Linked DNA regions of Caldivirga maquilingensis IC-167. The main gene of each other region encodes a partner of the protein of the gene in region 3 in a complex. Links are inferred from orthologs where the notes say so. Each region holds a gene or a part of one and is shown on either strand. Other genes may lie near its edges.

Region 1 (5,953 bases), 200 kb from region 3 along the record:
GGGGCTTCAATACGCAACATCAAATAGGGGTGCTGATCACCTTCAGGGTTTAACCTTCAGGATTGAGCAGGGTGAGAGAGTAACTGACTTGAAGATTTACGAGAGGTATGATAGGGTTTCCTACATCGGTAAAGGCCGTGTGGTTGCCACAATGGAGACTTGGCACGAGGTTCTTGAATCACTAGTAATATGCAAATTCATAAGTATACCACCATTACACCTAGCTGGAATGTATACGCTGGTGACGGGAAGGAAGAAGACTCTGCAGGATCTTTTAACGGCGGGTAAGCGTATTTTCACTTTGAAGAGAATGTTCAATGTCATAAACGGCATAAGTAGGAAGGATGACACTTTACCTGAAAGGTTCCTAAAGGAGCCGTTAGGTGAAGGTGGGGCTAAGGGGCAGGTTGTTGAACTTGAACCCATGCTTAACGAGTACTATAATTACATGGGCTGGGATGAGAATGGTATACCAACTAGGGAGACTCTTAAGGAATTGGGAATACTGCCAATAGTGGAGAGATTCATGAATAATAAGTGAGAGGCAGCATGGATTCAATAGTAATATTAGCTATAGATATAGGTGCAAGTGGGGGTAAGGCTATTGCCGGTGTATTGGATTTAAAGAACCTTAAGTTAACTATAGATGAATTATATAGGTTCCCTAACCAAATGATTAGGGTTAATAACCACCTATACTGGGATATGCTTCAACTATGGGCTGAGGTTAAGAATTCAATTAAAGCCGCCTTAAGGAAGTATAGGGGTAGATTAGCCTCAGTGGGTATTGATACTTGGGGTGTTGACTTCGTACTGCTTGATGACCATGATGAGTTAGTGAGCTTACCCTACGCCTACAGGGATCCTATGACTGAAGGATTAATGAGTGAAGTCTTCAGTAAGGTACCTAAGGAAGTCATATATAGTAGGACTGGTATACAGTTCATGCGCATTAACACCCTTTACCAACTCTACGCCCTAGTTAAGTTTAATTCACCTAAACTGAAGATTGCTAAGGCAATGCTCATGATACCTGACTTACTTAATTACTGGTTAAGCGGCGTTAAGGTTAATGAATACACCAATGCATCAACCACTCAATTACTTGATGCCAAGAGTAAAAGGTGGTGTTTAGACATACTGGAGAAACTCAATATACCTACTGACATTCTTCAGGAAATAGTTAATGCTGGATCCGTTTTAGGCTACTTAAAGAGGGACGTTGTGGAGGAGTTGGGTGAGGACAGTAGGGATGTCAACGTGATAGCGCCTGCAACGCATGATACTGCCTCCGCCATTGCGGCTGGGCCAATGATTAATGAGGATACTGGCTACGTGAGTTCAGGGACTTGGAATCTTGTTGGAGTGGAGTTGAATGAACCCTTAATTAATGAACAAGCCATGTTAAGCAACTTCACTAATGAAGGCGGTGCCTTCGGTACAATTACCTTCTTAAGGAATATGCAGGGCATGTGGATACTGCAGGAGGTTAGGAGAATACTAGTGGATTTAAGTGGAAGGGAGTACTCTTACGATGAGTTAGTTAACCTTGCGGCTGAGGCTGAGGAACCTGAATCCTTCATAGATGTTGATGATTCAAGGTTCTTGGCTCCAATTAATATGATTAATGAGATCCACGGTTACCTTAAGGAAACTAGGCAGAGGGAACCAGGGAGCTTAGGTGAATTAATTAGGCTTATTATAACCAGTATAGCCTTGAAGCATAGGTATATATTTGAGAAAGCGACTAAGATAACTGGTAGGAGACTGAGGGGAATCAACATATTTGGTGGTGGCTCTAGGAACAGTCTCATGAATCAATTAACAGCCAATGTAATGGGGATTCCTGTCTACGCGGGACCTGAAGAATCAACATCAATTGGGAACATTCTAATTCAGGCAGCTGGCATGGGCATTATTAAGTCCATTCAGGAACTTAGATCCATAGTTAGGGATTCATTCAATATTAGGGTCTTTGAACCAAGGGATGAGAAGAAGTATGAGGATTTATACTCAATATTCGTGACTAGACTTAACCTACCCTAACCTGTTTAATGATTAATGATGGCTATAACTTAAAAGTAAACTAATGCTTAATTCAGTTAATGAGCATGAGTATAAGTAGGTTAAAGTCAACCTACTCAGGTTTCATAGAGGGTAAGACTGTTGATCAATTTTTCAGTGAGTATAATGTTAAGTTCGCTGCAGGTACATGGACTGCTGGGGATTTCTCAGATAGATTCAATAGAAGTGGTTACTTCCCGAATCTACCAAGAGGGTTAGTGGATCAGTTAAGGAGGGTGAGGGAGTCTGGGATTGAGGGTGTCGTGCCAATAGATGCTCAATTCCTTGACGATAATCTTAAGGTTAAGGAGGACTTGATAAATGAAGTTAAGGCAACTGCAAGTGAATTAGGCCTTAAGATAGCTGGGTTAGGTATGGATATTTCAGGTTTCCACGTGTTTAAACTAGGTTCATTAACTAACCCTGACCCTAAGGTGAGGGAACTGGCCTTAAGCACCCTTACCCAGAGCCTTGAAATAGCCCGTATGCTTGGCCTGGATTCAGTATCACTTTGGCTTGGTCCAGATGGCTGGGATTACAGTCTTGAGTCTAATTACGGTAAGAAGATTAAGGAACTTTACGAGGGGTTACTTACCCTAGGTAAGGAGGCGCATAGGTTGGGCATTAGGTCTTTTGGACTTGAGGCTAAGCCCAAGGAGCCTAGGGAGGGTAATTTAATCATACCCACATCCCATGTTTCAATAATGCTCGCTAACAGGCTAAATAATGATTTAGGTGTAAAACTGTTTGGAATAACCATAGACTATGGTCATGAATTAATGTACGCCGTTGAACCAGCCTACACAGTCTACTTAGCTAAGGAGCAGGGAGTCTCAGTGGCCACGGTGCATATTAATACAGCTAAGTGGCATAGTAATGATGAGGACAGGGTTGTTGGAACTGGGGACGCATGGCACTTCGTAGACTTCCTATACGCACTACTGGACACTGGTTACTCAGGCTGGTTTACCCTGGATCAATTCACTTATAGGCTTAATCCAGTGGATGGGTTAAGGTTATCTAAGGAATTATTCGCTAACCTGTATAAGAAGGCTCTGGCACTATACTTATCTAGGGATGAGTTTGAGAACATTAGGTCCACGGGTGATCAAGCTAAGATACTTGACTACGTTAAGAGGATAATGTACGGCTTATGAGCGTTGAGTTAATGATACTATATCTTAAATATGTACGTGTTCTTTAATGCATTCCAAGTAGCCATTGCGAAGTTAAGGGTTGTCCTTGTTTCACCAAGGGCTCTTGACCAAACATCCTTAATCCCAGCTAACCTAAGTATGGGCTTAATTGTATCACCTGCAACTAAACCAACACCCTTAGGTGCCGGTATGAGCTCAACAAACACACTGCCGGACCTGCCCCTAACCACGAATGGTACACTATGTGGTTCATCACATGAACAGTACCATGAGCCGCAACCCCTCCTCACTGGGATAATGTTTACCTTAGCCTCCCTTATGGCCTTCTCCATGGCTGGGCCTATTTGCCTAGCCTTACCAACCCCTATACCCACGTACCCATCCTCATTACCTAAGGCTACCGCCACTTGAAATTGACTAACTTCCCCAGCATCTGTCTGTCTTTGCACAATATTTATGCTTAATACCTCGTACTTAAGGTTAGTTAGTAATGCATCAACGATTTCAGGTTCCTGAATTCTTGCATTGGCTATAAATATGTCGTCAATCGACTTTATCTTACCCTCCTTAACAAGCCTACCAATCTCAGTCCTAGGCTTCCACTCCTCAATATTGGCAGCGGGAACTTCAGACATTGCCCAAATAGCCTAGTTACCCTTTTTAAATCTAATGCTACCTGAATGAGTAATGACGGTTTAAGGAATTGGAGTAACATTTATATTGTTTACCTGGATTGTTAACCGTGGGTAATGAGGAGTTAAACGTCAAGGAATTACTTGAACTTAGGAGGAGGATTAGGGAGAGAGTCAATGAGCTTAGGGATGAGTTAAGCATGCTTGAGTCAACACTTAAGGTAATAGATGCATTAATAAGAACTCGATCAATAACCACCGCTGATAAGGTTTCACCCAAGGAGGAATTACACTTAACAGCAGCCAGTGGGGAGGAGGTGGCTAAGTTAACCTATGATGATGACAAGATTGTGATTGAGTTCAGTAAACCAATAACCGAGCAGCCGCCATTAAGGAGGTTCTTCATTGAGAAGGTTCTCAATAGCCTTAAGGGTGAGGATGAGGAGTTGATTAATAATGGTGAGTTAGATGAATCAATGGGGTTTGATTACGAGATTGAGAAGAACAGTGAGGGTCTAATAACCAGGATAATTATTCGGAACTACAGGGAGCAGCGTAGGTTAAGGAGGATAATTGATGCCATTAAGTGGACTGTATCCAAGATAGGGGAGAAACAAGGTTCAGAAACCTCATAGTAACCTTCCCGTATAGTACCTTGCCAGGCTCCTAATTCTCCTAACCCACTTAACCACGGAAGCCGCCTTATCACCTCCTATGACGCTACTGTAGCCGTTAATGAAGTCGTTGAAGAGTTGTTCACTGTACTCACCGTAATTACTCTCAAGGGATCTAAGTAGCACGTTTAAGTCCACAGCAGTCTTCCTGAGGTATTTACTGTCCCAGGTTGGTTTCAATTTCTCACCAAGCCCGAAGTCAATTAAGTACTCATCACTATCATTAACTATCACGTTAGCTGGGGTCGGGTCACCGTGGAGTATACCCCCATTATGCAGTACACCCACTAGCGCCCCCATTCTGCTCATTAATTCCTTAACCAACTTAGAGTAACCATTACTCTTAATAATAGTGTTCAATGTTGGTGAATTCAAGTACTGCATCCTTATCTTAGTCCTAACAACATCAACATCATACACCACCGGGGTTTTAACACCTAAATCCGCAGCATCCATCATTAACCTGGCTTCATTAATGGTTCTCTTAACCCTAATCACCTTATCAAACACAGGATCCCTATAACCCTTAGGTACCCTCTCCTTAACAAGCACTATTAAGCCTAACCAATCCTCCAAGTACAGCAAAGCCTCAGCACCCTTGGCTATTACCTTCATTAAGTTGGGTTGTATTGTTAAAGTTTTAAACCCTCCCCATTAAGGGTGCTTGTGAGACGTAGAGAGAAGAAGTCTAGGAAGCTTAGGGGCTGGAGAACCCACTCATGGGGGAGGGTTGGTCAGCATAGGAGCAGGGGTCAAAGAGGTGGGGGAGGTAAGATTGGTTTACTTAAGCATAAGAAGAGCCTGCTACTTAAGATAACTAATGGTGAACTTTACCCATTAATAGGTAAGCATGGCTTCTATAGGCCGAGTCCTGAGGTTAATGTAATAAATGTAGGTGACTTAAATGGGTTAATTGATTCACTGCAGAGGAGGAATTTAATTAAGATGGAGGGTGATAAGTACATTATTGACTTAACTCAACTGGGGTATGGTAAACTACTTGGTGAAGGTAAGATACAGAAGCCCGTGGTGGTTAAGGTTAGGGCTGCTTCAGCAAAGGCTATTAAGGCTATTAAGGAGGCTGGTGGTGAAGTCTTAATAGTTCAATAGTGTTAATGATTAATATGAGCTAATGCTTATACACCCATTAACCTAGGCTTAATCATGAAGGTTCCAGTACTCATAATAAACATGAAGGCTTACCCAGAGTTACTGGGGGGTGGTGCCGTTAAGCTGGCTCAAGTAGCTGAGAAGGTTGCTAATAACCTGGGTGCATCCATAATAGTTGCACCACCGCACACTTACCTAAGGCAGGTTGCTGAATCCGTAAACATACCCGTTTACGCGCAGTCAGCTGACCCAGTGGATCCAGGGGCTAGGACTGGCCACATACCCTTAGAGTTCATTAAGGACGCTGGGGCTTCAG
Region 2 (5,855 bases), 420 kb from region 3 along the record:
AGGTTGTTGTATCCACATCAAGTCTTGAATTAGGCATAGACATAGGTAGTATTGAGGCAGTAATCCAGTACATGAGTCCTAAGCAGAGTGATAGGTTAATTCAGAGGGTTGGGAGGAGTGGGCATGAGGTTGGTGGGGTTGCTAAGGGCCATGTATTCACTGTAACGCCTGATGATTACCTTGAGTCACTGGTACTGGCTAGAAGGGCTATTGAGGGTGAACTTGAGGGTGATTACCCATACCACGCGGGGGCAATGGATGTGCTGCTTCATCAATTAGCAGGCATAATACTAGACCACGGGGGCTCAGTTACGGTGAATGATGCGTATAGGATCATTAAGAGGGCACACCCCTACTCCTCGCTACAGTTAAGTGACTTAATGAGGCTTATTGAATTCTCCTCAAGGGAATTGAAGCTAATAGGTAATTACGATGGTGTCTTAAGGAATAGGAGGGGGTTGAGGATTTACTACCTCCAGAATGTGTCAATGATACCTGATGAAAGGAGGTTTAAGGCTGTTAACTACATGGATAAGTCAACCATAGGTGAACTTGATGAAGACTTCGCATTAACACTGGAGCAGAATAAGGTAATAGTACTAGCTGGTAGATTATGGAGGGTTTTAACCATTGATAAGGATGAGGGGGTTATTACACTGGATGAATTGAGGAGCGGTGAAGGTGAGTTACCTGAGTGGATTGGTGATGAAATACCAGTATCCTATGAGGTTGCCCAGGAGGTTTGCAGGTTGAGGAGGAGATTACTGGCAGGTGGTTCCTTAAGCAGCTTCAATAGGATTAAGTTAATGAACATTAATGAACTCCTTGAGGATGTTAGGGAATTATCAAGTGACTTAAGGGGTAAGTACCCTGATGTTAATGAAACGTTAATCGAGTACTCAAGTAACTTAATAGTGATTCACTCCTGCCTAGGCACTAAGGGTAATGAGGCACTTGGCCTTTATTTAACAGGATACTTAACTGGCAGGCTTGCCCTCTCAATATCATATGTTAGGGATCCCTATAGGGTTATTATAAAAACCCCTAGGCCAATTAACCCGGAGATTATAAGGAGGGCGCTTCAGGAGGATGTTGATACTGTTGAGGAGACCTTGAGGAATGTTATTAAGAATAGTAACCTTTATAGGTATAGGTTTATTCACGTTGCCAGGAGAATGGGGGTATTACCTAAGGGTACTATTGATGTCAATGTTGATAGGTTAACTAAAGTCTATAATGAGTCTGTACTGGATAATGAGGTAATTAATGAGATTGAGGTGGATAAGCTTGACTTAGATGCATTGAGACGCTTCATAAACGGTATTAAGGATGGGGTAATTAAGCTAAACTTCCTAGCTAGGAAGCCCTCTAAACTAGCCCTAATGGTAATGGGTGGCTTAGGCACTAGGTCGATTATAACTGATGAAGTACCCAGGAACATAATCATTGATTCAGTTAAGAAGAGGATCATGAATAAGGAAGTAACCCTCCTATGCTTAAGGTGCGGATGGCATTTAACAGGCAAGGTGAGTAACATAATTAATATGGAACTTAAGTGCCCAAAATGCGGCATGAAGACCCTAACCATGTTGAAGCACAGGGATGAGGATATTAATAAGGCCATTAAGCTAATAACAAGAGCCAGGAGGGGGTTACAGCTTACTACTGATGAGGAGGAGTACCTTAGTGAACTCAGGGAGAGGGCTAGGGTAATAATGGATCATGGCTACAGGGGTTTAATAGCACTCTCAGCCTACGGTGTTGGTACAGCCACTGTTAAGAGGATTCTAAGTAATATCACTAATGATGATGAATTATTCTTAAACATACTTGAGGCGGAGAGGGAGTATGTGAGGACGAAGGCATTCTGGGCTGATTAATAGCCTTAATAAATTACGGGTGTCTTAACCCACAGTTACTTAACGCCATCCTCAGTCCAAAACCGGCATGATTTACTATTCCTGTAAGAATATGTGAATACTTTAAATAATTATGTTGTGCATCTTCAATTATTACGCTATTATGGAGAAATATTTATATCCGAATAATGCTTAACAGTATTATGGTAACTACAGTGGTTAAAAGAGATGGTACTGAGGAACCCTTCATAGTGGAGAAGATTGTTGTTAGCATACTTAAAACTGGGGCTCCCTTGGATAAGGCTAGGGAAATAGCTAAACGGATTGAGTGTAATTTCATTAATGTTGATAAAGTATCAGCCAAGGATTTAACAAAGGCCATACTAACGGAGTTAAGAAAGGCTAATGAGGAGTGGTATAGGAATTGGATTGTTTTCGATAGGGCTGTTAAAAGGAGGGCAACTGAGAAGGAGATTGAGACCTAGGCGTTTAGGGCATTTAATTTAAATTTAAATTAACCTATTAACTCAATCTCAACCTTAACATCCTCAGGTATTCTAAGCCTCATTAACTGCCTAAGGGCCCTCTCATCAGCATCCATGTCCACAACCCTCTTATGTATCCTCATTTCCCAATGATCATAAGTATGGTAACCTTGACCACTTGGAGCCCTCCTCACAGTTACCATAAGCCGCCTAGTGGGTAATGGTATTGGTCCCCTAACTTTAATCCCAAGCTTCTTAGCTATCCCAGTAATATCCCTAGCTAATCCATCAACCGAATCAGTGTTAGTCCCCCAAATCCTAATTCTCACAATCCTAGGCACAGGCCACTGATAGGAAACCCCTTTAAAACATTTCTGAACACTAAGACATGACACCTACAACATGAGGCATAGCCTATTTTAACTCATCAATAATATTAAACTATTTAACTGTGTTCACGACTCAGCTTTAGGTGCATTATATTAATTACCTTTAATGAGAATACGTAAGCAATGTGAAGCAATAATGGGGTTAAAGTAATTTAAACACACGTAAAGTTAACTAAGACACCTTGAACAATTGTAATAGGAATACATCATAGGGAATAAAATTAATTAAACTTAAACAAGCTTAAACCAGTGGAGTGGGTTAAGGAATTCTTCATAAGGAACGCTGAACTTTACGTAAGGGTATTAAGCAGTGAAGCAATGTTAAGGGAAGGTGAGGATACTGCAGTTAAGCTTAGTGATTATTTAAGTAGAAGGGGGTTAAGGAACTGCAAGATACTGGATGTTGGAAGCGGAGTAGGGAGAGTGGCTATACCTCTAGCTAAGTTAGGCTTTAAAGTAATAGGTATAGATATATCACAAGACTTCATTAATGAAGCCATTAAGAGAGCCACCAGGGAGGGGGTTAATGATAATGTGGTTTTCCTACTGGGAGATGCCAGGGAATTAAGCAGTGTTATTAGGCATTACGCCCCCTTTAACGTTACCTTATTCATGTTCACAACAGTAATAGGTTACTATGATTATGAAACGGACCTCTCAATACTTAGGCAAGTACACGATGTTTCAGGGCCTGGTTCATTATTAATAATTGATACTGTTGATAAGGAGTATTACATTAATAATGCCGGTAAAAGCATTGTTAATGAGATTGGAGACCACTTAATCATACAAAGATTTAAACTAGATCAAGAATTAAAGAATGTTAAAGTATATTGGAGCTACTACATTAGGGACAAGGACAAGTACACCCTCAAACTCATCACTAATACTCAATTATCACTAAGAATATATTCAATAAGTGAGTTAAGGGAATTAGCCTCAAGAGCAGGCTGGAACCTTATTGAGGCGTACTCAGATATAGGTGAAACACCATATAAACCAGGGGGCAGGCTCCTCGCAGTATTCGCCTATGCTTAAGGTATTATTAATCACGTGAACATTAGTAAACTAGCTAATGAGGGAAAATATTCATAAACCCCCACGCAAGCAAAGCCCAGTAGGGGGCCCGTAGCTCAGCATGGATTAGAGCGGCGGCCTCCTAAGCCGTAGGTCGTGGGTTCAAATCCCACCGGGCCCGCCAGTTTTGTTCAGTTTTCCTTGTTTAATTCTAGTTACGAATCAATGACCTATGGCTTGTCGTGGAGTATTGTTCCGAGGAAGTGATGCGGATTGTTCCATAAACATGGCCTTCAGCATGCAAATACCCATGCAGTACCTAGGTTGATTCCACGCGAGGAGCCACGTGCATGGAGCATCTCCCTACGTTGAATTGATGAGTGATTTAGTAAGTTACCGTTATTTGACCTGTCACTCCATCATATATTAAGATGACGTTACGTAGTATGTCACGGCCAATCAACGCCTTATACTGCTGCGTTGACAGGTCAACCGAGGCGATGGTCATGTTATCGAGTATAATTCTAGCCCTCGGATCTGGTACATTCGAGAATAATACAAGCTTAACTAAATATATGGGTACAGCAACCGTACCACCTGCAGTGGCTAGGTTAATCGTACCATACGGTGGATAGCCAAGTTGATTCAACACACTCCTATCTATAGCAGTTATTAAGGCTCCAGTATCAATTAATGCGGGTACAGTCTTTGCGCCATTAAGGATTATGCCCCTACTTTGGGCGAAGCTCCAAATAACACTTGCTGGTTCAACGTCTATGGTTATTACGGGCCCGTTCATTCTAAGTGCATCAGCAGGCGATGTATTCTGTGCTGCATAATTAATCCTTACTATGGGCATTCACGACACTTGAGCAGAATCAAGGCCTAGCGCATGCGTTGGCGAGAAATACTCCGCCCTCTCCTCCTTAACTTTCTGAATTATGAACATGCCATTAATGCCGTATTTCTCAAGAGCATACTTATAAGCCTCCTCGATACTCTCAAAAATACCCTGCACCTCACCATCCTTAATAACCACGTACTTATCCCTGTACTTAACCAATAACTCAGGTAACTTAGCCTTAAACGCTTCATACTCCTTAATCATCCAATCAGATGCGCTAACGAGAAAAGTCATATTCGCTTAAATTTCAAAACAATTTAAAAAGCTTTTCTTCGAAAACATCCTTATAATTTCATGGTAATCATAGTGCGTCCTCGAATTGACTCCTTATGTTTCAGGCTCCAGCAAATGCTTAATCAATACTCCACAATCCTAGACAATGCATTGTAGGATTATGGAATTTACATGATTCGTAAGGCTCGAATTGTCTATCTAGGTGCTCCTTAACGTAAATACCAACGTTTAATTCACCTCCGCTAACTCTTTCCCCACATCCCTAAAGAATTCATTTACTTCCCTGGCAACCTCGGGTGAGAATGCCTAATCATACTCATCACTCTTAGATAGGTTACTCACATTGAACCTAATGAGTACCTTCCTCTCCCAGAATAATTCAATAACAGCTTTAGAACCTTCCTGTACTAGTTTCAATAGAATGGTAAACCTACCGCCCCCCATCATTGACTCTAATACCGTGTAGCCAAGTATCTTCAGAATCATCGCGTATATCATTAACTGAACAAATAACTTCATTAAATCCCCAATACTTCTTAAAACCTCTTCACCATATAGGAGCTCCATATTCCTCCCCCAAAGTGACATGTACACTCCTACCCTACTGGAGGAGTCCTCAACTATTTCGATAAGCTTACCCTCCCACTTACTTACAATGTTTCCAACCTTAGTGAGTACAGTCTCTGGTCTTGGTTGTACAGAAGCTATGCTGAGCTACATATACATACACGATCAAGGTACGATTCAAATCCTATTCTCCCTTGAAGGGATTAGGGTATTCCTTATAATATTGTTCACTAGGCATATCTATAAGTAGCCCAAGCCTAAACCCAAAGTTCTTCATATAATCTAGAAGCTGCTCTCTACCATCACTTCTCATACCAGGAGCTTTCGCTTCAATTAAGACCTTCCTATACTAGTAGTCAACAAATAATCTATAACCCTCAGCTGTAACCTCTCATGCTTA
Region 3 (5,958 bases):
GACTTTAAGATAGGTACAATGATGGAGACCGTTAGGGCCAGTTTAACCGCTGATAAGATAGCCAGTGTTGTTGACTTCATGAGTTTCGGAACCAATGATTTAACACAGGCAGTCTTCAGCTTCAGTAGGGATGACGTGGAGAATAAGTTCATGAGCCAGTACCTTAACCTAGGCATACTGCCCTACGACCCATTCGTCACCATTGACCGTGACGGTGTGGCTAAATTAATGAAGATTGCCGTTGACTTAGCTAGAAGCGTTAAGCCCAATATAGAAATCGGCATATGCGGTGAGCATGGTGGTGACGCCGACTCAATAAGGATACTGGCTGAGGTGGTTGGTAGGGGATTAGACTACTTCAGTGCATCACCATACAGGGTTCCAGTAGCTAGGCTTGTGACTGCCCAGGAGTCACTTAAGATACTTGGTAGGGCACCTAAGGTTGCTGAGTACTAACCCGTTAAAGAATTCTTATTCTTAAACTTGGTTCTTATTCCCCTCAATGAGCTTAGTTAAGGGATCCTGCAGGAAGTCGATAATGCCTGCGAAGACTTCACCACCCCTTATTGATGCCGTTATTGCCCTCGCTTCACTCATGTAGCCCATGAATAATCTATAAGCCTCCTTAAGCGGGTCACTGAAGCCCTCCGCTTTAAGTGCATCAATTACGTTAACGTCAACGCTCCTTAAGCCCTTTGGATTATCCTTATCTAAATTGAGGTAATCTATTATGTCGTCCCTTATCTGGTACGCTGCGCCAAGCTTCTCCCCAAGGGACCTAAGTAGATTAATCGTGTTGCTATCGGCGTCAGCCACGTAACCACCCAGCACTATTGCGGCTGAGATTAGGGATGCTGTCTTATTCTCAATGATCCTCATGTAAATATTCATATCCACTTTACCGTTCAGTTTATACTCAAGTTCATAGGATTGCCCTATGGCTAGTCTTAAGGCTGCGCTGGTTAACTCCATTGTTATCCTCCTAGTCTTGGATTTCAACGAGTACTCAATTGCCTTAGCAATCAATAAGTCACTGGCTAATATAGTGTACTCGGTTCCATACCTCTTGAAGGGTGTTTCAGAGCCCCTCCTCATTAAGTGCCCATCGATTATATCGTCTTGAAGCAGGGTAGCTACATGAACCAGCTCCACTGCAATAGCTGGGTTAACGGCATCCATTAGGTTACCGCCCAGGGTGTGTGTTGTTATCAGGGTTAGGAGTGGCCTAATCATCTTACCCTTATTATGAATGTAATGCATTGCTGATTCCCTTAAGTTAGGAGGCATGTTGACTCCATTAAGTAGATTACCAAGCTCATTAATGATAAGGCTCAACACGTCGTTTATTTCCTTAGGTAGCTCAAAAATGAAAGCCATAGTTAACTTCACTAATCACCGTGGGTTAACCATTTTTATAGTTTTTCCACGAATCATTTTAACTAATTTAACCACTAATACACCCTATAGCCTGACCTATAATTCTTAAGCAGATACCTGACGTCATCCCAGGTGTAATCCTTCAGTATTGGTCTTATTGACCTATAATTATCCACTAGGCCTGGGTCAATTTCAGCAACCACAGTGTCCTCCTCATAGTACTTAGCCTTAGCCACAACCTCCCCCAGGGGATCCACTATGAAGCTTCCCCCGAAGAAGCCTAAACCATCGTACTGACCAATGGTGTTTACGTAGATTACGAAGGACACGTTCTCCATGGCCCTAGCCCTAATGAATGTCTCAAAGTGAGGCCTTGACATATCCGGGGCCGCACTTATGTATACTTGAACCCTAGCACCCTTAAGCATTAGTGACCTGGATACCTCTGGGTAGAAGGCGTCGTAACATATTGCTAACCCAGCCTTAGTTCCATTCATTGAGAAGACCGGTGCATCACCCCTACCTACCCCGAAGTACCTTGACTCATCAAATACACCGTAACTGGGTAGGTGCCTCTTCCTGTAGAGTGCCATTAAGCCGTTCTCACCAATAGCCACTGCTGAATTATAAACAACCCCAGTGTCCTTATCCCTCTCAGCAATACCAGTGATTATGGTGCACTTACCCTCCCTAGCTATCTCCGTTAACTCACCTATTGACTTACCATCCAGCGGCTCAGCTATCTGGAGGAGGAGGTCCCTAGACATGTAGCCTGGGATATATAATTCAGGGGTGATTAAGACGTCGTTACCATCACCCCTGCAGTTGGCTTTAGCGTAATTCCTTAACCTATCTATATTATACTCAGGATCACCCAGCCTACTGGCGTACTGAATTAAGTGTACTCTCAGCATTGAGGAAGGCTTAATGAGGAAGTTAATAAGTGTTATTCAATGGTTGATTAACCTTGGCCACCCTCCCCTCCACCGGCTCCAGTGGGCGTTCTCCTACGTTGAACACCAGCCACCGGCCCAAGCCTACCCGTTGTCCTAGTCCTCTGCCCCCTAACCTTTAGGCCTAGGTTGTGCCTAATTCCCCTCCAGGATAGTATGCGCCTCTCCCTCTCTATATCATTCCTAGCCGTTAATATTAAGTCAGCTCCTATTAGGTGTATGTTTCTTCCTGTTTCAGGATCCTTAGGCCTATTAACGAACCAGGCTGGGGCTGCTTGGTGGAGGTTCCTAACCGCCCAATCTATTTTCCTAATCATCTCCTCATTCAATTCCCCCAACTTAACCAATGGATTAATACCCAGGTTCCTGCATATGGCTACTGCAGTGGATACCCCAATACCCTTAATCCTAGCTAACGCGTAGGCAACGGCCTTAGAGCCATCTAGGTCAGTATCCCCAATATGCACTATTTGCCTACCTTGACTAGCCTCAGACATTAGGGAGCAGGCTAACCTCCCTTTATATGCATTTTCACTTCATTTAACCTTCTTCTCAACCTCATTTAATGCAAGCCAAAGAATAATCATAACCACTATAGCCAGTATTAACGTGGGGGGCTTCCTAAGAACCAGGGTTATTAAACCCACGTACTGCATGCTTAAGCAAACAACCCCATACACTTGATTAATAGGCGTCTCCCACGGGTCAGCAACTTGGTTTGCATCACCCTTAGTAACCACGTAGTAGGTGTTGGCTGATGGATAAACCTCAATGACCCTATGTATTATATACTCACCGTAGTGATCATAAACAACCACGTGGCCGAGGAGCGCAGTAACATTACTTGGCACTGGGCATAGGACAACCAATGTACCAGACTCCAGGGTGGGTTCCATGCTGAAGCCACCCACTGTGGCCCAGGGTATCTTAACGATGCCGGCTATGCTCAACACTAGGTAAATTAAGATTACTGTTAAGGCAACGTAACCAGCAATATTTAATACCTTGCTAGAGTCCATACAGGACCCGTGAAGGCGCATTATTAAGTGTTTTTCAAATAATAGCCACCTGCCTCCTAGACTTAACCCTGGTGAAGACCATGAATACTAGTATTGATACGGCTGTTAGGAAAGCCTCAATTATAAGGGAGTTAGTTAAATTAATGGTCCTCAGTAGTTCAGCGAATACTACACTACTTATTAGGGCTGATACGAATTTACCATTGTAAAGTATACCGAATAGGAAGGTTGAGTTAACTGTACCGTATTCATCACCCACAAGGGATGCGAATAACGTTATCACCGAACCCCCGAAAATACCTGTAATTACTGTTGAGGCCATGTAAGCTATGGGTGAGTGAATAAGCAGAGTGAGCATTGAGACCGTTAAGGCGACACCAGTTACGAGAATAGTCTTCCTCCTACTTAACTTATCTGATATTGAACCCATTATTGGCCTACCAATACCACTGAATAGGGGAAGTAGTGACGCCGCAGTGGCAACTATAATGTAACCGTAACCCTCACCCAGTATTGAGAGACTGGAGGAGAGTAATTGAAGTGGAATACCCATTAGTGAGAATGATGCGAAGACAAGCCAGAAGCCTGGGGGTATTTTAGTAAGCCTCATAGCCTTAACCTGGCTTGGAGGGTACTTGGCCGTCGCCATTAAGGGTATGACTACGGCCAGTATTAATGCGCCTATAAGCATCATCGGGTACCTGTACTCACCCTTAATAATTAATAGCGATATTAACGGGTTGAAGAATGTCGCCCCAAGTCCAAAGCCCATGTTTATTATACCTGTGGCTAAGCCCCTAGTCCTACTAAACCACTTAACCCCCAGGTTTATTGATACACCGTAGATTAAGCCAACGCCAATGCTCCCCATTGACCACAGGGCGTAGAATTGATTAACCCCATTAACAAGTGGTGAAGCCACCATACCTAAGCCAGCCAATACACCACCGGTTACGCCAACTAATCTAGGCCCTCTCCTATCAGCAATGTAACCCCCAAGTACCTGTGAAATAGTGGAGAATAGGACGAATAATGAGTAGGCTACTTGAATTGCAGGTAAATCAACGTTGAGACTCCTCATTAATGGTGTTATGAGTAGGTTCCAGCTGTATTGGTAGGCTGATATAAGCATCATTGGTAATAGTCCTTGGATTATTATGAACCAGTTCCTCATTGTTAAAACCCCAGCCTAACCCTATTAAACAGTATTCACTCAACAGCCGGTATTAGGTGAATCAGGTTGGGTGGTATGGTTAGGGTAAGGGAATCACCCTTACTGGGCTTTGATTGAGTAATAGCAGTGAAGAGTACTCCATCAGCGTTAATCATTACCCTAAAGCCCACGCTAGTCCTCTCAACCTCAATCACTGTGCCCTTAATCACATTACCCTCATCCCCATTATCCTCCCTAAACCACTCAGGCCTAATGCAGACGTAAACCTTACCCTCGACACTCTCCGTTGAGTATAGGGTGTGATTCCCAACACGCACCATTGAGCCTTGAGGAGCCTTAACTGCTGTTGCAGGTATTATATTGCTGAAGCCCACGAATTGAGCTGTGAAGAGCCTACTGGGTCTTGTGAATATTACCTCAGGTTCATTCTCCTCAATTAACTGTCCATTATTAAGCACAAGTATCTTATCGGCTAGGGCGTAGGCCTCATTCCTATCATGAGTCACATGCACAACCACAGTGTTGAACTTACTCGGTATACTTCTTAGGAGTGGTATTAGGCTCTCCCTGGTGCTGACATCCATCATTGACATTGGTTCATCAAGTAGGAGAACCTTAGGCTTAATTATGAGCGCCCTTGCTAAGGCAACCTTCTGGCTCTCACCACCACTTAATCCCCTAACCCTCCTGTTAAGTAGGTTAAGAATACCTAAATCCTCGGCAATCCTACGCACCTCAATAACCCTAATCCTCCTAGGCACACCCCTAACCTTAAGCCCATACTCAATATTCTCGTAAACAGTCATGTGATCGAAGAGGGCGTAACCCTGGGGAACGTAGGCTATCCCCCTTAATTCAGGGGGCTTACCTGTAACATCCTCCCCATTAATGATCACTGAACCTGAATTAGGCCTATAGGCTCCAGCAATCACTTTAATTAAAGTTGATTTACCACTACCCGTCGGTCCCATAATCACATTGTATGTTCCATTATTCATTGATGTTGTTATTGGGCCCAGTTTAAAGGAACCAAGCATCAACTCAACGTTAATTAGCTTAAGGGCAACCCCCACTTAATCACCCCTCCTTATGTTTAAAATAACCCTGTAGACTATGAATATCACTAGTACAACCACCAGTAGGGCTGCTGAGTACTTGACTGCATTACTTAACCCAATTCCAACGTAACTCTCATAAATGTAGACTGAGGCTGGGTAAATGTACTTACCGTTGAAGTATATGCTGTACGCCACTATGAATAATGCGCCCGCCTCTGATACTGAACGGGCCCATGATAATAAGGCGCCATTAGCCATTGCCCTCCACACCTTAGGTAACGTTATTGATATGAATACTCTACTTGGACTAGCCCCAAGGGTCCTGGCAACTATCTCCATTTCAGGATTAACCATGGATACTGCAGCCTCAGTAACCC
Region 4 (5,924 bases), 620 kb from region 3 along the record:
CATATATTGTGAAAATATACCATGGGATTCCAAACACACCTGAGACAACGTAGACCACAATGGGGCCTACGTAAGCATCATTAAGCCACTCATTCCCAAGGTACTTAACGTAAATAATCCAGGGCCCAGCCTTATCAGTAACTATCCTTAATACCGTTTCATTACTCACCACAGTATTAATACTTCTTACTCTTCCACTTGAATTAACCAGTATTGATGCATTAGCCCTTGTTGGTAAATTATTATTAACCTTAATTAGTATGAGCATTATTATTGAGCTGCCTGAGGCTATTGTACCATTATTAAGTACCCTAATTGATACCCTTGGATTAGCCTTAATTACCTTCACAAACTCATTGAGGCCACATGATAGGTAATTATTGTTACCGGGCCAGTATACGGTAATATTGTATAATCCTGGGTAAGGTGGTTTATATGATTCTTGAAACTTACCGTTAGTTACATAGGCTATGATTAATGACTTATTTACGTAGATTGGTATTTGACTAATTGGTGCAGTTACATTACCACTTATTGAGAGTTCACTCCCCACTATGAATGATCCATTAATACTCATTCTAATTGTGCAGGGAGCCTTCAACACCATTAGTGATGCCTCAGCCACTGATGGTAAGTAATTACGGGAACCTGGGTAGTATATTGTTAAGTTAAAGTAACCTGCCTCATTAGGTTTCACATGCGTGTAACCTGTACCATTGATTACATTAATGTAACCTATGAATGATTTATTTAAGTATAGGTAAACTGAGGCTGTGATTCCTGGATTTAAGTTAACCATTACTGTTAATGAATCCCCGTACACTATGGTTGAGTTAACTAAGTAACTTATATTGACCTTAGCCGGTGCAACAATTACCTTAGCTTGGCTAGTTATTGAGAATGATTGCGATGGGGAGTATGTTACGTACACTACGTAAACACCAGTATCATTAGGCTTAAATGTTAATGAGGCGTAACCACTTGAATTCGTGGTTATTGAGCCTAATGCAACGTTAACCCCATTTAAGGTTACTTGGTATTGAAGGGTTTGATTAACTATACCGTATCCCTCAGCTGTTAAGTTAACTAGCATACTGGCTAATTCCCCGTAAGTTATGTTAAGTAACTCAGGTGTAATACTCATGGTTGGCTTGAGTACGTTAAGTAGAATTATGGTGCTGTAGTAGTATGAGTATCCCCCGTAATCAACCATGATTAGAGATACGTTTAAAGGCATTGGGCCGGGTTGAAGCGCCAGTAAACCAACTTCAAATCCTCCATTACCCCTCAGGGCCACTGGGCTACCAGTAATGCTTACTGGGAACTGGGGTGATAATGGGGAGATGTACACCTTCTCATTAACTATTGGGGCTGGTACATTAACATTAAAAACGATCCTAGAATTAACACCAAGCGGCACCGTTGAGTTAGGTGATGTAATCAATGGTACCGGTTCATACGCATTTATGCTGAATTTAACCAACCCAACAGTGCAACTACCGTACATGAATACTACTTGAGCATTATAAGATCCAGTGTCAACTATGAGGAAGCTATTACCGGTAACTTGATTATTAATCATGGTTTCCATGGTTAAGTTACTTAAGTATGAACTATAGAAGTTCACGCTATGACCAGTTACCACGGGGATACTTGAACCGTTAGTAACCCTTAAGGATGCTGAACCATAGGTAACGTTAATGGAGTACCATGGTCTCACTGAATTAACCTGAAACATATACGTGGAGTAAGCCTGCCCATTGAATGCTAATTGAGCTGAAACCGTACCATTCATGAATGTTAACGGTTCCCGGAACACGTACTTACCATTAATGGTAACGTTATAAGATGAGTAAACACCACCCATATTACTAACCAGGTTTAATTTAACAGGTTCAGCTGAGTAAAGTATAAGGTTTAGTATCGGTGATGAGTAAGGTATAATTACCTCAGAGTTATTACTGGGTGACGTGGTTAAGCCGCATTGAGTCAAGTATGCGTTAACTATTGTTGGTTTATACATTATTAGGTTATAGAATCTGCTTGTTGTGAAGTTCATTACACTTAAGGTAACGTTAATGGAGTAGTTACCATATGGTAGTGAGTAGACTGGTACATTAACTAATTGATAGGAACCCGCAGTGAGGTTGAGTAGAGTTGAGTATGAGTATACGTTGCCAATCCTAATACTTAGCATTGTACTCTCATTAATGGGTTCAGTGGAATTAATTATTGATGCGTTAATTAGCAGGGTGAAGTAGTTTAAGGGGGTTGACACCACGTTATTAACCGGGTACTTAACCCAATTCTCATACGTTAAGCTGATTAAATTAACACTAAGAGTAATGTTGAGCACGGGCTTAGTGTAGTTGGTTATGTGGGTTGCATTAGTTAAGCCACCGGGCGGGTTAAGCTGCGGATTAGCTACAATAGCCAGTGAAGCCATTGCAAGCACTAATATTAGTAATAGTTTCCTCATATTCAATGAATTGGGTTAAGGGTATCCTTATTAAGCATTATTCAAACCTCATTGATTAACCGCTTGCCCTCCCTGATTAACCTGTTGAGTTACCTTAGCCTTAACTATGCGTGACGTTGGTGCGAAGCCTATGCCATCCTCAAGGTTCCTTGGGACAAGGTAACCAGGCGACCTGACTCTAACACCATTTATTGATATGTGACCGTGCACTATTAATTGCCTGGCCTCATGAATTGACCTAGCCATACCCTTCCTATACACTAGTGTTTGAAGCCTGCGTTCAAGTACTGCTGTTACATCCAGTGCTAGTACTGAATCCAATGGTATATTAATATCGCTTATTAACCCCATTCTAAATAACCTATCCTTAAGCCTCTTCTCAGCCTCCCCCCTAATCTCCATTGGTGCTGAAAGTATCTCCCTAGCCCTATGCTTAATGCTCCTCAATAATGCTCTGGCTAACCAAAGCTCCTTCTTATTCCTCAAACCATACTCACCAATAAGCCTAAGCTCACTCATCAATAAGTCACTATTCCATAGCCTCTTCGGCTTCCCCTCAACATACTTCTTCTTCGGCCTCTTAGGATCCCCCATTACGCTCAACGTGAGTATATGGTATATAAATATTTCCCATCATTAATTCACCGGGGTAATTATAATAACTTAAAGTTCATACTGCTTAATCTAAAAATAGGGCCCACCACGGATACCACTTTAGGTGGGTATTTTACTTCATAGTGAAATTAATTAACCTAAGAATTGGGTATACGAGTTATGAGTAATGAAGTGGCAGTATGCATGGGTCAGATTAAGGTTAATTTCAGTGATGTTGAGGGTAATTTAAGTAGGGCTATTGAAGCCATTAAACGCTCCGCATCAATGGGTTGCAGTATTGTTGTCTTACCTGAAACACTGGATGTTGGTTGGCTTAACCCTGATGCAGTGGAGTTAGCTAAACCAATACCCGGCCCATATAGTGATGCATTAGCGGATGCTGCGAGAGAAAGCGGCATCTATGTTGCGGCTGGTTTAACTGAGAGGTATGGTGGGAGGATTTATGATGCCGCAGTGTTCTTATCACCTAAAGGTGATTTGCTTTGGAAGTATAGGAAAATTAATCTTCTTCCTGATGAGCAGTCAATATATGAGGTTGGTGATAGGGTTGGGGTTGTGGAGACTGAGTACGGTAGGATTGGTGTCAACATATGCATAGATAACGCACCTAGTAACCTAGTTCTAGCGCACTCAATGGCTAGAATGGGGGCGGTTATGATACTTTCACCATCAGGTTGGGCGGTACCATCCACGTATGATTTAAGTAGGGAAGGTTACTTAAATGGACCCTATGGTAAACATTGGGTAGTCTCATATACCACAATGGCTAGATTATATGACATAGCCATGATTGGTGTAAGCAGTGTTGGCGAAATGAGTAAGGGGCCTTGGAGGAGCTGGAGGCTAATAGGCTCATCATTAGCAGTGGGACCTGGAGGAGTAGTATTGGCTAGAGGTAAGGAGGGTTATGATGCTGAGGATTTAATAAGAGTCAACATTAATGCATCACCAAGACAGGTTAAAGGTACTAAGTATGCTGAATTCCTATGGAGCAGAGGCTACTTCATGCCTTAGCCACTTCATTAAATCTACAACCACAAAGTGCTTAAGCCCTCATTCACTTGGCTTAATCATAGCATAAGCTAGTTTTAGCGTGATCTTGATTAATTAACCCTGTATGTTCTTGAGGCGGTATCGTAGGTGAATGTGGTGAATGTTAAGCCGCCGTAAATCACGAATACTTCATTACTGGGTTTCCTATTATCTTGCTCATAGTCTATATATGTGTTGTTAACCTTAACATTGGTGATTCTATTCCTCATGATTCCTTTAGTTAAACCTAATGTGAAACTTCTTCTTGGAATGTTCATTTTACTCACCTCGAGTTACTCTCCCACCCTAGGTTTTATAAAACTTTCTCCTTTCAGAAAACTTAACTCATAGTTAATATAGGGGATTCAGTGATCAATATAGGTGATTAATTCCACAGGTATTAATGAGTCTTTTGAATTCACGTTAATTATCTTACTGATTATGCATCCTCCTCAAGGATCCTTAATCCAAGTAGCCTTGCCATTACCTTTAAGTCCTCCCTCCAGTCACCGTAAAACACTACCCTATGCCACCCAGCTCTCCAAACCCAATTCCTCGCCAATGCCTCTACATTAGTCTTAGCCACCAGCTTCGTGGCGCATGCCTTTAAATGGTATTCATTATTAATTGCCTTAGCCGTATGTATGGCTAATAACCTCTCCTCTGGGCTTAAGCCAATCACGGTCACGGTTTCATTCACAGGTAGCTTAACGTGTATTGAAAGCTTCTTACCACCTCCATGTGCTGGTGTTATTATGTATGGGCTTAAGTCACTTGAATCAAAGCCCCTAGCGTTTACTGGTGCGTAGCAGTGGAAGTAAACAATCTCGCCTTTACCCATATCTGGTGCTGGATCATTTATGAAGCCTGGGACATTAGCGTAAAACTTCATCAGCAGCATTAATGTTCCTGAAATCAAGTCTCCTTCACATACTGATACAACCCTATCCCTAAGTGTAAGCTCCATGAATGGTAAGCATGGCCAAGTATCTAGGAAGCCACTATTATAGAGCACTATATCATCAATTGTCACTGCATCTGCCTTATAATCTTCAATAAGCCTCCTAAGAGCCAGGTAAAGCTTAGCAGGTTTAATTAAGTCACTTATAGTGTGTTCAATAACCTTCTCAGCATTGTTGAACCACCTCTCCGCAATAGGCTTAGCCTCATCATCAGTAACTCTACTGTAGTACTTCTCGTTGAAGTCCCTAATGTTAATTAAATCCACCTTAACACCGAATATTGATTGAAGGTAAGACGGTAAACTATAGAGATCTATGCTTAACGGGTACTCTAGGTGCATTAAATTCAATTCATCAGGCCCAATCAAGGCAATAATCCTAGAATCCCTTAACCTACCTATGGTCTCAAGCATCCTCACGTACTTATCCAGTGGACTTAAGTTAAATAGGTCCCTTAACACGATACCGAAAACTGGTAAATTAGCCTTAAGCGCCCTGGAGTACTCCATTAGGAACTCACCTGAACCACCGTAAGTATCTGAGACTAGTATTGTTGGTATGCCCCTTGATAATATTGGCCTAACAATACCTGGAATACTCCAGAAGTTAAAAACCAGTGAACCCACAGTGCCACTTGGTAACTTGGACACTGAGTCCACTGCCTCATTAATACTTGATATAGTGAAGAAGTTAAACTCAATGCTGGGGAAGGCTTTCAATAGGTGTTGCTCAGCATTATCAATGAAATCCTTAGAAGCACCTATGAAGAACACTGAAACCCTCATAAATATAGAATATGTTCCTTAAATATAAGTTTTACCATAATATTACGTAAT
Region 5 (5,978 bases), 410 kb from region 3 along the record:
TGTACTCAAAACCACCACTAGCCATCATGTATGATAGGTACGCGATCAGCTTATCCTTACGACCATACTTAATGAAATCCTCAACAGCATCATTAAAGTACTTAAGTTCAGGCACTTGAATAACCTTAACCTCCCTTTTATGAGCCTCATAAACCTCCTCCACTATTTTCTCAATATCCCTAGAGACAGCCACATACGCCCTGTAGCTTATGTAGGCTACAAGAGCCAGGGTTAATAGTATTGATACTGCTAATACGTAGACATTGAGTATCGGGGACTTAGGGATAGCCAACACCATGTAGAACACCCCTAAGCCGAAGAAGGCAGCCACAATACTACCGTAGGAATTCCTAAGGTAAAGTACAGCGTTACCAGCACCTTTACCTGGCTGGGCATTAATTAATGCTGTTGATGATAATACTAGGGCTGCTAAGGATGATGTTAGGAACGGGTACATTAGGGGCCTGTAGGCTAACCCCATTAATGCTGATAATGAGAATAAGGCTATTGAGATTGAGAGTTTCTTAAGGAAGTCACCGATATTAATGCTTGTAAGCGATAGGCTGGAGCCAAGCCTATTAATCATCACTGCGGAGACCAATAGTATTAATGAACTTAAGGCAACCTTAGCCTCATAACTAGGTATCACTAGGAAGAGGCCTAGGGACATTAGTAATGTTAATGTAACGTACGCTGCATCATTAGCCTGCCTCCCCCTGAACCAAGGCCTACCCCTCATGTTTCTTAAGTCGCTAAGCAGCATTAACGCCAGTGAACCAGCTATAGGTATTGAGAAAATGAATAATATATATAAGCCCACTGACGTAAGTAGCATTAACACTGCAGTAATAATAATTAATATTACGTAGTAAACCACGTACCTACTTAATGACCCAGTTGAGGCACTAACCACAGGTAATCACCTTAGGGTCATTATGTGAACTAGATAAATACCTAAGGTAGCTCTCGTAATCCCTCCTACTAACCGTCCTCTTACCATAGTAAACGCTCTCAAAGATTCTAATCATTTTCAATGCATCGGCCTTACTCTTAACTACACCGTCCTCACTCAACTTAACCACGGCCTCCCTGGGGGTTAGGTTACTGGGATTCTTTAAGTTAGCTAATACGTTAAGCTTAAAGAGATTCTCAACATCCCTAGAGTAGTCGGTGAACCTAATGACAAGGCGCTCACTCTCTCCCCCTAATTCCCCAGTAATCTCATAACACCCCTCTGAGGACGCGGTGATCTGGGAACCGTTAATTACCAGTCCTGAACCAGGCTTAACAGTGACGTTACCCACTGCCTCATAGGTTAAGGGTTCATTAATACCCCAGATTAAGGGTAAGTCGGGCGGTATATTAAGCTTAAGTAAATGGCCACCACCCCAACCTCTAAACGCTTCCACTCTCTCATTGCTTAGGAGCTTCACCTCAGTTACCGTGGATGATTCATTAGCCGCCTTAATGATGGGAGCTTGAGGCGCCGTAAGCCTAACCACCCCCTCACCCTCACTTTCCTCAACCCCACCCCTACTGCCTCTGCCCCTCATTGAGGTGATTGCGAGGACTGATGACGCCACCATCACCACTATTAAAATCACTAGAATTACCGCAGTGGGTATTTGAGGCATACTAACCCTCTGTTGTTGAGGGGAACTACCACTACCTGACCCCTGTCCCTTACCCGTACCTGTACCGTTAAATTGACTTGATGATGCTTGATGAGGCAGTGAAATGTTGATTAAGGGGGCTTTACCAGTCATATTGGGTAAGGGTAACTCAATTATAACCATGGGTATGGGTACTGAGGGTAACGTTAAGCTAGGTAACCTAATGCTCGGTGACTTACCATGAGGCACCGTAATGTTGATTACTGGTATACTTATGCCTGGGGCCTTTAACCCACCTCCACCACCCTGGGGACTTGAGGATACTGGTAGTGTCATAATCCTTATTGATGATGTGAGAAGCCATAGGGCAATTAATCCAATCACAAGGGTTGCAACGGCGTCTCTTCTCATATATTTAGAGAACCGAAATCGGTATATTAATCTTTCCCAAATCACAACGCATTCTTAATACAAGAAATTAAGGTTAGAAAGCTCCTTTAACCCTACCCGCGCCTTTACGTTGAGTGTAGGGATTATGCGTTAATTCACAAAGTTTAAAAAAGCTTAGTTACTTCTGGGGGTAATGGCCACTGCACAGCAAAGGAGGTTACCGATGTATAAGAGGATTATTGATGATAATAAGAAGAAGTGGATGATTAAGGAGTACCTTAACATAGCCTTAACCAGGAATAGGTATGTTGATTCAATAATTCAGAGAACAACATTAGGTACAAGGATCGTTATTATTGCGGAGAAGAAGAACAGGATTATAGGTAGGAAGGGGCAGCAGGTTAAGGCTCTTGCAGATATACTTAAATCCAAGTTCAACCTAGATAATGTAGTTATAGATGTGATACAGGAGCCGCATCCTGAGTATAATGCTAGGTTAGTTGCCCTTAGGATAGCTGATGCAATGGCTAAGGGAATCAGGTTCAGGAGGGCTGCCATAATAGCCCTCAGGCAGCTTCAGGAGGCTAATGTTCAGGGTGCTGAAGTAATAATAAGCGGTAAGTTAACCACTGAACGTTCAAGGTTCGAGAAGTACACTACAGGTATAGTAATTAAGGCTGGTCAAGACGCCCTCGAGAAGGTTCAGGAAGCTGTAATACCCGTACTGCTTAAACCAGGTATATTCTCGGTTAGGGTCAGGGTACTACCCCCTGATGCGAAGCTTAGTGATAGGTTTGAGGTTAAGTCACCTGAGGAGGTTCAGGTTAAGCAGATTGAGAATAAGCCCGAGGAGGGCAGTGAGAGTAAGGAGGGTAGTGAATCACCTGGCCAAGCCCAGCAATAATGCTTATAATTACTCATTATTAATCCCTCAACGGTGTTATTAAGTGGGTGTTAAGGTTGCGTTAATTGGAATGGGTAGGATGGGTTCAATCCACCTTAAGGAATTAGTTAGGTTAAGGAATGAGGGGTTAATTGACAGTATTACTGTTATTGATATTGATGATTCAAGGCTCAATGCCGCTAAATCCATGGGGGTTGATGAAACTTTTAAAAGTATTGATGAAGCCTTAACTAAGCATCATGAGGCAATAATAATAGCAACACCAACAACCACTCACTATGACTTATCAATTAAGCTCGTGGGTAAGGCTCACTTAATGGTTGAGAAGCCTGTAACAGTGAAGTTGAGTGAGGCCCTTAACCTACTTAGTGAATCAAGGAAAACCGGCAACATGGTGATTCCTGCAATGGTTGAGAGATTTAATGAGACTGCTGAAGAGGCGTTCAGCATGGTTAAGGAACCAATCGCCTTATCAATGGTTAGGATCGGTACCATGCCGCAGAACCCTGACTCATACATTGGGGTTATGTATGATTTAGCAATCCATGACCTAGACCTAGCATTATTTAGGTTAAGACCCATGAAGGCTATAGTGGTTAAGTCAATGCTTAATAGGGATAACGTAAGCCTACTCCTTAACCTAGATGGGGTCTCAGTGAATATTGAGGCTAAGTGGGTTAAGTCAGGTAAACTACGTGTGCATACGTACGTTGGGTTAAGTACATTCACGGTAGCTGACTTAATGCATGGGTTAATTTACGGTAATGGGGAGGTTAAGAAGGTGAATCAAAGTGAAGAACCTGTTTATCTAGAGGATAGGAATTTCCTTGAGGCGGTTATGGGGAAGACTAAACCCTTCGCGACCTTAACCGACTACATATCATGCCTAAGGATAATTGAGGCCATTCAACAAAATTATAATGCAGTACCATTATAGGGGCCGTTATCTCATACCTAAATATTGTACTGAATCTTCACCAATAATGGGGGGTTTAATCGAACTCATTAATATTGCTTGCACTTACTTCGGCTTGATTCAACTTAACATACTGCTTAGTGTATGGATCATAGTAACCCATTACCCTATGTATGGTATTCACCCTGCATCTAGGGCAGTAAAGATACACGGTGTACCTTAACCCGGATAAATCAAAGCCAACATCCAGCTCCCGCTCCATACCGCATTGAGTACATTTAATAACCCATCTGGTCACTTAATTCACCGGTTAAGTACGGCACTGAGGCTAGTTTAATAAACCAATTGCTTCACCCACATGGTTAACTGCCTGTTCATAGGGGAATATTACACCATGAATAGTAAGGCTGTTCCGGATTTAGCGTTGCATTTAAATATCTCTAATTACTTTTAATTACTTGGTTAATGATGGAAAGGTTGTATAAGCTTAGTGGGTTCGCTAGGATTGTCGGCGCCAGCTGTAGTGGTGACCGCGGTTGAACAAGTTGTTAAAGACCCTTAGAAGGACGATAGTATTGGAAGGATGGATTAACAGCATTGGTGGACAAGCGCTTAGGGAAATTGCTGATGCTTATAAGGCCATGCTTCAGGAAATGCTCGACTACGCATTGAAGTATGGTGCTTCACAAGCAACCCTACATAAAGTCTTCTACCATAAGTTTAGGGAAAGACATCCCTGGTTACCAACGAGAATCATCAAGGTAACACTAACCTACTCTGATTTGCAGGACTGGGAGCTAAGTAATGGACTTATTGAGGTTAGGACTCATAGAGGATGGGTAAAGATACATTATGGAAGCCCTCCAGTGAGTTAAAACTTAAACCAGGTGGTAAGAGGGTTATCGTGTATCTAACGTTTACGAGAGACTTCGAGGTTACATGCAATCAAGGCAGTATTGTTGCAGTTGATGTTAATGAGAACAATGTTACATGGCTGTTTTCAAGGATGGGAAGCTGTGTGAAGTATATAGAGTAGAGACTGGTCTTGAAAGACTCGTCATCTCCCACGCTGAGAGAAGGAAGACATTATCTACAAGACTGCTGGGATAATTGAGGAGGTTGCGGGGAGGAATAATGCTGCAGTAGTTGATAAGGCTGGGGAGAACACGTTGAGGCATAGGATTCATCAATGGAGTGTGGCGAAACTAGTTGAGGCACTTAACAATAAACCGCTACATGTAGTTGAGGTATCGGAAGCGTATTCCTCCTCAAAAGACCCGTTTACAGGTAAACCTATCACTAGTTACACTCCCTCAATGATCCGCATTGCGGTGAGAGGGAGGAAGAGGGTAAGAGTGATTAAAGTTCAACTGAGACTAGTTAAGCTAGGTAATGAAGCAGTCCTAGATAGAGATGTTATTGGGGCAGTAAACATAGGGCTAAGGTACCTATCCTCAAATGGGAGCCCCATGCAGTGCGGGTGAAGCTAGTGAACCCGCACCAAGGGCTAACCCCACTTACGGAACTAGAAGTATTGAAAACCGTTTAAAAAACCATAAGTGAGGAACCGCTTACTGGTAAGGTTGTAAACTATGTTACTTTAGGAATAACTCCTCATGCTGCTTAACGTACTCAACGCTCTCCCTTAGGCTTAGGAAGAGCTTCCTAACGTACTCGACATCATCCTTAGTTACATTACTCCTATTCTGCTCCTTGGCCCTAATCTGGGCTGGGGTCAGTAATTGTATTGCATATCTCAGACTATTCTCAACACCTATCTTCGTTAAGTAATCTAAGGCATCATTATCTAACTTAACCCCCTCTTCCCTGGCTCTAATTGATACTATTTCCCTAACCTCATCCTCATTATATGGCCTAGTCCTTATTATAATTAACCTATCTAGTAAATCCAGTGGTATACCGTGAGGTGCCTCAATATCTGTTCCCCTTATCTTTGTTATACCCCTGTTCGTGGCGAATATCATTATTGGACTCATCTCCATCTCCATGGCCTTTGTGAAGAAGGCCCAGGTTTCAATATCCAGCATGTGGGCATCATCCACGAAGAGTACACCTGGAATTAACTCACCATTACCCTTATCCACAGTCTCCTTAACGAAATTATCCACGGCATTCCTAACCTCACTGGGTATCT

Evidence for each region.
Region 1: CMAQ_RS02565 (region 3) and CMAQ_RS03590 share a complex: the UniProt entries of both Methanocaldococcus jannaschii proteins name them as parts of the 30S ribosomal subunit. The link is inferred for Caldivirga maquilingensis IC-167 from one-to-one orthologs.
Region 2: CMAQ_RS02565 (region 3) and rpsJ share a complex: the UniProt entries of both Methanocaldococcus jannaschii proteins name them as parts of the 30S ribosomal subunit. The link is inferred for Caldivirga maquilingensis IC-167 from one-to-one orthologs.
Region 4: CMAQ_RS02565 (region 3) and CMAQ_RS05645 share a complex: the UniProt entries of both Methanocaldococcus jannaschii proteins name them as parts of the 30S ribosomal subunit. The link is inferred for Caldivirga maquilingensis IC-167 from one-to-one orthologs.
Region 5: CMAQ_RS02565 (region 3) and CMAQ_RS04635 share a complex: the UniProt entries of both Methanocaldococcus jannaschii proteins name them as parts of the 30S ribosomal subunit. The link is inferred for Caldivirga maquilingensis IC-167 from one-to-one orthologs.

Annotation. Positions count from the first base shown.
Region 1 is NC_009954.1:739,336-745,288, reverse strand. What follows is about bases 2,048-4,954. They hold CMAQ_RS03590 (30S ribosomal protein S5), read right to left. Parts: upstream 3,857-4,954; coding sequence 3,239-3,856; downstream 2,048-3,238. Other genes in these bases: CMAQ_RS03580 (KEOPS complex kinase/ATPase Bud32), read right to left, coding at 4,483-4,954; CMAQ_RS03585 (hypothetical protein), read left to right, coding at 3,964-4,488; CMAQ_RS03595 (sugar phosphate isomerase/epimerase family protein), read left to right, coding at 2,106-3,221. Outside these bases: CMAQ_RS03605 (aldehyde ferredoxin oxidoreductase family protein), read left to right, coding at 1-541; CMAQ_RS03600 (rhamnulokinase), read left to right, coding at 550-2,046; more of CMAQ_RS03580, read right to left, coding at 4,955-5,142; CMAQ_RS03575 (uL15 family ribosomal protein), read left to right, coding at 5,194-5,637; tpiA (triose-phosphate isomerase), read left to right, coding at 5,692-5,953. UniProt on the Methanocaldococcus jannaschii protein: With S4 and S12 plays an important role in translational accuracy.
Region 2 is NC_009954.1:113,286-119,140, forward strand. Bases 1,030-3,838 are described here. They hold rpsJ (30S ribosomal protein S10), read right to left. Parts: upstream 2,686-3,838; coding sequence 2,374-2,685; downstream 1,030-2,373. Other genes in these bases: CMAQ_RS00490 (DEAD/DEAH box helicase), read left to right, coding at 1,030-1,880; CMAQ_RS00495 (ATP cone domain-containing protein), read left to right, coding at 2,063-2,344; CMAQ_RS00505 (class I SAM-dependent methyltransferase), read left to right, coding at 2,983-3,771. Outside these bases: more of CMAQ_RS00490, read left to right, coding at 1-1,029; CMAQ_RS00515 (aspartyl protease family protein), read right to left, coding at 4,136-4,609; CMAQ_RS00520 (hypothetical protein), read right to left, coding at 4,610-4,888; CMAQ_RS00525 (hypothetical protein), read right to left, coding at 5,195-5,476. UniProt on the Methanocaldococcus jannaschii protein: Involved in the binding of tRNA to the ribosomes.
Region 3 is NC_009954.1:536,369-542,326, forward strand. What follows is about bases 1,084-3,995. They hold CMAQ_RS02565 (30S ribosomal protein S13), read right to left. Parts: upstream 2,828-3,995; coding sequence 2,339-2,827; downstream 1,084-2,338. Other genes in these bases: CMAQ_RS02555 (polyprenyl synthetase family protein), read right to left, coding at 1,084-1,377; CMAQ_RS02560 (carbon-nitrogen hydrolase family protein), read right to left, coding at 1,452-2,291; CMAQ_RS10340 (signal peptidase I), read right to left, coding at 2,867-3,349; CMAQ_RS02575 (MFS transporter), read right to left, coding at 3,384-3,995. In the rest of the region: ppdK (pyruvate, phosphate dikinase), read left to right, coding at 1-456; more of CMAQ_RS02555, read right to left, coding at 478-1,083; more of CMAQ_RS02575, read right to left, coding at 3,996-4,523; CMAQ_RS02580 (ABC transporter ATP-binding protein), read right to left, coding at 4,559-5,596; CMAQ_RS02585 (ABC transporter permease), read right to left, coding at 5,597-5,958. UniProt on the Methanocaldococcus jannaschii protein: Located at the top of the head of the 30S subunit, it contacts several helices of the 16S rRNA.
Region 4 is NC_009954.1:1,159,850-1,165,773, forward strand. The notes cover bases 1,301-4,178. They hold CMAQ_RS05645 (30S ribosomal protein S4), read right to left. Parts: upstream 3,074-4,178; coding sequence 2,528-3,073; downstream 1,301-2,527. Other genes in these bases: CMAQ_RS05640 (Ig-like domain repeat protein), read right to left, coding at 1,301-2,479; CMAQ_RS05650 (carbon-nitrogen hydrolase family protein), read left to right, coding at 3,254-4,108. Also shown: more of CMAQ_RS05640, read right to left, coding at 1-1,300; CMAQ_RS05655 (hypothetical protein), read right to left, coding at 4,198-4,404; CMAQ_RS05660 (L-fucose isomerase-like protein), read right to left, coding at 4,566-5,873. UniProt on the Methanocaldococcus jannaschii protein: One of the primary rRNA binding proteins, it binds directly to 16S rRNA where it nucleates assembly of the body of the 30S subunit. With S5 and S12 plays an important role in translational accuracy.
Region 5 is NC_009954.1:947,601-953,578, reverse strand. The notes cover bases 1,120-4,051. They hold CMAQ_RS04635 (30S ribosomal protein S3), read left to right. Parts: upstream 1,120-2,196; coding sequence 2,197-2,907; downstream 2,908-4,051. Other genes in these bases: CMAQ_RS04625 (hypothetical protein), read right to left, coding at 3,900-4,051; CMAQ_RS04630 (Gfo/Idh/MocA family protein), read left to right, coding at 2,951-3,844; CMAQ_RS04640 (hypothetical protein), read right to left, coding at 1,120-2,024. Outside these bases: CMAQ_RS04645 (hypothetical protein), read right to left, coding at 1-913; more of CMAQ_RS04640, read right to left, coding at 906-1,119; more of CMAQ_RS04625, read right to left, coding at 4,052-4,121; CMAQ_RS04620 (hypothetical protein), read left to right, coding at 4,360-4,698; CMAQ_RS10685 (hypothetical protein), read left to right, coding at 4,993-5,307; CMAQ_RS04615 (RuvB-like helicase), read right to left, coding at 5,419-5,978. UniProt on the Methanocaldococcus jannaschii protein: Binds the lower part of the 30S subunit head.